DNA from 2 places in the Aromatoleum evansii genome. Region 1 is predicted to be linked to the other one. Evidence: predicted binding sites of a transcription regulator. Region 1 holds the regulator's gene; the other holds the start of a gene.
The links. Region 1 encodes FNR, which switches genes on or off when oxygen is low (the NO sensors DNR and NnrR bind a similar motif). Its sites were predicted from a motif close to TTGANCTAGNTCAA; they were not measured.
Positions count from the first base shown of each region.

Region 2: a site for FNR is predicted at 1,890-1,903, ahead of coxB (cytochrome c oxidase subunit II). Genes of this name have one in related genera too.

Region 1 covers NZ_CP141259.1:1,249,552-1,252,734, forward strand. The annotation lists gene U5817_RS05655 (NnrS family protein) at 1-401, shown strand, start outside; gene U5817_RS05660 (SirB2 family protein) at 406-804, shown strand; gene U5817_RS05665 (hemerythrin domain-containing protein) at 801-1,331, shown strand; gene fnr (fumarate/nitrate reduction transcriptional regulator Fnr) at 1,371-2,111, opposite strand; gene hemN (oxygen-independent coproporphyrinogen III oxidase) at 2,245-3,183, shown strand, end outside.
Region 2 covers NZ_CP141259.1:4,411,348-4,414,530, reverse strand. The annotation lists gene U5817_RS20685 (MFS transporter) at 1-131, shown strand, start outside; gene U5817_RS20680 (DUF3833 domain-containing protein) at 131-652, shown strand; gene U5817_RS20675 (SDR family NAD(P)-dependent oxidoreductase) at 639-1,427, shown strand; gene U5817_RS20670 (nuclear transport factor 2 family protein) at 1,424-1,843, shown strand; gene coxB (cytochrome c oxidase subunit II) at 2,001-3,128, shown strand.

The sequences.
Region 1 (3,183 bases):
TGCTGGGGATGCTCCACATCGGCTTTCTGTGGCTGGGAATCGCGCTGACCCTCTTCGCGATCCAGAGCGCGGCCTCGCTGCTCGGGTACAACATGCTGGGCATGGCCCCGCTGCATGCGCTGGGTGTCGGATTCTTCGGGTCCGTCCTGATGGCGATGGTGTCGCGGGTCACCCTCGGGCATTCGGGTCGCAAGCTCGCAGCAGATCGCCTGACTTGGGGACTTTTCCTCGGTCTCGAACTCGTCGTCGTCGTGCGGATCACGGCTGAGCTCGTCCCCGCAGGCTGGTCGGCGCTCGTCATGCTGCTGGCTGTGCTCGGTTGGCTGGGCGTGTTCGGCGCCTGGGCAACGCGCTATCTGCCGATCTACTGGCGCCCGCGCAGCGACGGGCGTCCGGGTTGAGCGCATGTACCCGGCGATCAAGCACCTGCACATCCTGTGTGCGATCCTGAGCATCAGCGGCTTCCTGCTGCAGGGCATGTGGATGCTGCTGCGCAGCCCCCTGGTGGATCACCGCGTCACGCGCACTCTGCCGCATGTGATCGACACGGTGTTTCTCGGCAGCGCGATCACGCTGGCGACGATGAGCGGCCATTACCCCTTCGTCGCGCCGTGGGTCACCGCCAAGGTCGTCGCGCTTGTCGTCTATATTCTTCTTGGCGCGACCGCGCTGCGCTGGGGACGCACCATGCGCGTCCGGGTAATGGCGCTGCTGGCGGCCCTGCTTGTTTTTTCATGGATCGTGTCGGTGGCACTGAGCAAGCACCCGGCAGGATTCCTCGCGTATGCCGGAGTGTTCCAATGACCGATTCGCTGATCCCTTCCTCGCCCGGTTTCGAGACGCCTCTCGAGATGCTCGAGGCCTGCCATGAGCGCCTGCAGGCGCAGCTTGCGACCCTGGCACGGCTCGCCGCATGGCTGCCGGAGCATGGTCCGGACAAGCAGGCGCAGCAGGCTGCCGCCAACGTGATGCGTTACTTCGACGTCGCTGCCGTCAAGCATCATCAGGACGAGGAGGACGACCTTTTCCCCGTCCTGCGCGCGCGTGCCGATGAGGCCCGGCGTGCCGAACTCGGCACGCTCATCGACTGGATCCTGGCGGATCACCAGAAGCTCTTTGCCGGCTGGGCGCGGATGCGCACGCGTCTTGAGCGCATTGCCGCCGGGGAAGCGACCGATCTCACACCGGCGGACGTCGACGCGTTCGCGGATGCCTATCGCCGCCACATTCAGCGCGAGGAGGGCGAGCTGTTGCCAATTGCGCGCAATCTGCTGTCCGAAGAAGACATCGCCGCCCTGTCCGGCACGATGACTGCGCGACGGCGTCAATAACGGCCGAGGGCGACGGGCGTATGAAGAGGGAAAGCCCCTTCAGGGGCGCGGCGTGGGGTGCTGGATCAGCCGCTTCAGGCCGACGATGTCCAGAATGCGGATGTGTTTCTGCTGAACTGCGATCAGCCCTTCGTCCTGGAACTTCGAAAAGGCGCGCGACACAGTCTCCAGCTTTAGGCCGAGATAGGAGCCGATCTCCTCGCGGGTCATGCGCAGGTGGAACTCCGCCGGAGAAAAGCCGCGCGCCGTGAAACGCTGGGACATGTTGAGCAGGAAGGCCGCCAGGCGCTCTTCCGCACGCATCGAGCCGAGGAGGGTCATCACGCCATGGTCGCGCACGATTTCGCGGCTCATCACCTTGTGGAACTGCAGCTGCAGCCCCTCGACCACGCGCGAAAGCTCCTCGAGCTTGCTGTATGCGATGACGCACACCTCGCTGTCTTCCAGCGCGATCGCGTTGCAGGAATGGGCTTCGGTGCTGATGCCGTCGAGTCCGAGCATCTCCCCGGTCATCTGGAAGCCGGTGACCTGTTCGCGCCCGTCCTCAAGCAGCACGTCGGTCTTGAATGAGCCGGCGCGGATCGCGTAGATTGCCTCGAAGGGATCGCCCGCGCGATACAGGTGCTGCTGGCGCTTGATCTTGCGACGTGCGCCGACGAGTTCGTCGAGACGGTCGATTTCCGATTCCGACATCCCGAACGGCAGGCACAGCTCGACCAGATTGCACTGGGAGCATGCGACCTTCAGACTCGCAACTGTAATCGGCACCGTCGCCTTCATTTGCACGATAATATTGTTCCTTCTACATCGACCGAGAAGTGGCAGGCGCCTGTCGGAATGTACCGTTGATCCACGTCAACCACGAAACTGCGGCTTTTTGAGATCGTACGGAATGCACTCAAGCGATACAACCATGACCAGTCAGAAAGATCTTGTTTTCGACCAGCAGTTGATTCGTCGGTTCGACATCAACGGGCCGCGTTACACGTCCTACCCGACGGCCGATCGCTTCGTCGAAGCGTTCGATGCCCGTGCATTGCGGGACTGGCTGGCGCAACGCGGTGTGGGCGGCGTGAGTAAACCGCTCTCATTATACTTCCACATCCCCTTCTGTAACACGATCTGCTATTACTGCGCCTGCAACAAGATCATCACCAAGGATCATGCGCGCTCGGCCAAGTACCTGAAATATCTCGATAAGGAAATCGAGATGCAGGCAGCCGCGCTGGGCGGAAGCCATCAGGTCACGCAGCTGCACCTGGGCGGCGGCACGCCGACCTTCCTGTCGCACGACGAGCTGCGCCAGCTCATGGACTCGGTGCGCAAGCGCTTCACGCTGGTGCCGAACGGCGAATACTCGATCGAAGTCGATCCGCGCAAGGTCGATTTCGACACGGTCAAACTGCTCGCCGACCTTGGCTTCAACCGCATGAGCGTCGGTGTGCAGGACTTCAACGAGGACGTGCAGGAGGCGGTCAACCGCATCCAGAGCTACGACGAAACCAAGCTCGTGATCGATGCCGCCCGTGCCACCGGCTTCAAGTCGATCAGCATGGACCTGATCTACGGCCTGCCGCGCCAGAACATCATCAGCTTCAACCGCACGCTCGAGCAGGTGCTGGAGCTGTCGCCCGATCGCATCTCGCTGTACAGCTACGCCCACCTGCCGGGTCTGTTCAAGCCGCAGCGGCGCATCGCGATCAACGACATGCCGACGTCCGACACCAAGCTGCAGATCCTGCAGCTGGCGATCCGCCGCCTGACCGAGGCGGGCTATGTCTATATCGGCATGGATCACTTCGCGAAGCCGGACGACGAGCTGACGATCGCGCAGCGCCAGGGGCGCCTGCAC
Region 2 (3,183 bases), 2.2 Mb from region 1:
ACGCACTGGCGGCGCTCGCGGGCGTGTATGCGCTGCTGCCGGTGGCCCTGAAGGCGCTCGCGGCGACCCTGCTGTGGTGCTGCCGGCGCGATCTTGTTGTGGAGGAGGAGCGGCCATGCGCCGGATGCTGATGACCCTGGCGATGGCCACGGGGATTGCCGGCTGTGCCGGCATCGAAGTGCAGGACTACGCCGCCGAGACGCCGGCGCTCGATCTGCGCAGTTATTTCAATGGCACGCTCGACGCCTACGGCATGTTCCAGGACCGCTCGGGCAAGGTCGTGAAGCGCTTCCATGTGCTGATCGAGGCGAGCTGGCGAGGCGAGGTCGGCACGCTCGACGAGCGCTTCACCTATTCCGACGGCACCACCCAGCGGCGCGTGTGGACGATCACGCGGCACGACGCGCAGCGCTACGCGGGCGTCGCGGCCGATGTGGTCGGCGAGGCGCAGGGCGAGGCGCGCGGCAACGCGCTGCGCTGGCGCTACGTGCTGGCGTTGCCGGTCGGCGAACGGGTATGGCACGTCGATTTCGACGACTGGATGTTCCTGATGGACGAGCGTGTGATGCTGAACCGCTCGGTGATGAGCAAGTTCGGCGTGCGTCTCGGCGAGGTCACGCTGTCGTTCGTGAAACGCGATGCGCATCCTTGAGCCGCTCAATCCGCCGCTGCGGGACTGGCGAGGCGTGCGCGTCTGGCTGGTCGGCGCTTCGACGGGCATCGGCGCGGCGCTCGCGCGCACCCTGGCCGCGCGCGGCGCACGGCTCGCGCTCTCGGCGCGCGATGAGGAGCGGCTCGTGGCGCTTGCCGCGGACTGCCCCGGCAGTCTGGCGCTGCCGATGGACGTCACGCGCGGCGTGGCGGAATTCGCGCGCGTGCGCGACCCCGTTCTCGCCGCCTGGGGCGGCATCGATGTGGTGATCCTCAACGCCGGCACCTACCAGCCGATGCGCGCGTGGGAACTCGAGCCGGATGCGGTGAGGTCGACCCTGGCGGTGAACCTCCTCGGGGTCATCGACGGCGCGACCAGCGTCGTGCCGACCCTCCTTGCCCAGGGACGCGGTGCGATCGCGATCGTCGGCAGCGTCGCGGCCTACCACGGACTGCCCCAGGCGGCGGCCTACGGCCCGTCGAAGGCCGCGCTGGTCAATTTCGCCGAGTCCCTGTATCTCGACCTCGCCCCGCGCGGCGTCGCCGTCCACCTCGTCAGCCCCGGCTTCGTCGCCACACGGCTCACGGCGCAGAACCGCTTCGCGATGCCGGCCCTGATCCAGCCCGAGGACGCGGCGGCCGAAATCGTTGCCGGATTCGCGCGCGGCGACTTCGAGACCCACTTCCCGCGCCGTTTCACGAGCATCATGAAGCTGCTGCGCATCCTGCCCTACGGGCTGTCCTTCCCGCTCGTGCGGCGGGCGACGGGCGCATGACGCCTTGCGCCGAACGGCTCGCCGACTTCTATGCGACGCTCACGCCGCAGTCGCTCGCGCGCCTCGCCGACCTGTACGCGCCCGGCGCACGCTTCGTCGATCCCTTCAATGACGTCACCGGCGTGGAAGCGATCGCGCGCATCTTCCGCCACATGTTCGCCGCGGTCGACGCGCCATGCTTCGAGGTGACGAGCTGTCTCGCGCACGACCGCGAGGCCATGCTGGCCTGGACCTTCCGCTTCGGCGCGGCCTCCGCGCGGCGCGAGATCGTCGGTGTCACGCACCTGCGCTTCGATGCCGAAGGGCGGGTCGTCGAACACATCGACCACTGGGACCCCGCTCGCCAGCTCTACGAGCATATACCCGTCGTCGGGGCCGTCCTGCGCGCTCTGCGTCGCCGCCTATCCGCACATTGAGGGCTGCTGCGGGGCGGGCATTTATCACATCGTGCGCTGCAGCATATTGACAAATCTCAAAAGTTGTATTGCGACCGGCGATCCCGCTATGGCATCATCAATTCGTATTCGCTGAAATACGGCTCGCCGAGCCGCCGCATTCGATGGGGGTAGGGACATGGGTCTTGCCGGTCGTCATGCACTAGCCGTATTCCTGCTGCTCGCGTCGCCGGCCCTCCTGGCCCAAAGCCGCTACAACCTCCAACCCCCTGCCACCGGCATCGCCGCGCAGATCTACGACATGCATACGCTCATGTTGCTGATCTGCCTGTTCATCTTCGTGATCGTCTTCGGCGTGATGTTCTGGGCGGTGGTCCACCACCGCAAGTCGAAGGGCGCGATCGCCGCCCACTTCCACGAGAACACTGCGGTCGAGATCGCCTGGACCGTGATCCCCGTCCTCATCCTGCTCGGCATGGCCTGGCCGGCGACGAAGACCGTGCTGGAGATGAAGGACACGCGCGATCCCGACATCACCATCAAGGCCACCGGCTACCAGTGGAAATGGGGCTACGACTACCTGCAGGGCGAAGGGCAGGGCATCCGCTTCGTCTCTAACCTGTCGACGTCGCGCGAGCAGATCGACGGAAAGACGGCCAAGGGAGAGCACTACCTGGTCGAGGTCGACAACCCCGTCGTCGTGCCGGTCGGCAAGAAGATCCGGGTGCTGACGACCGCGGCGGACGTCATCCACGCCTGGTGGCTGCCCGCCTTCGGCGTCAAACAGGACGCCATCCCCGGCTTCATCCGCGACGCCTGGTTCCGCGCCGACAAGGAAGGCATCTATCGCGGCAACTGCGCCGAGCTGTGCGGCAAGGACCACGGCTTCATGCCCATCGAGGTGCATGTCGTGTCGCAGGAGGCCTATGGCAAGTGGGTCGCCGAGCAGCAGGCAGCGATGGCCGCGGCGGCCAGCGCCGGTGCGCGCGAATGGACGCTTGCCGAACTCGTCGAGCATGGCGCGAAGGTCTACGCCGCGAACTGCGTCGCCTGCCACCAGGCCGACGGCAAGGGCCTGCCGCCCGCCTTCCCGCCGCTGGACGGTTCGAAGGTGGTGCTCGGCGAGGTGGCCGGGCAGATCGCCGTGGTGCTCAATGGCCGGCCGGGTACGCCAATGGCGGCCTTCGGTGCGCTGCTGTCCGAGGCCGACATCGCCGCCGTCATCACCTACACGCGCAACAGCTGGAGCAACAAGACCGATGAAGCCGTCCAGCCCGCGCAGATCGCGGCGGCCAAGGGCAAGTAGAGGTCAGTCAAGGTACACGGAAGCAGGCGAAGCAGTCCGAAGGTCCGACTCGTCA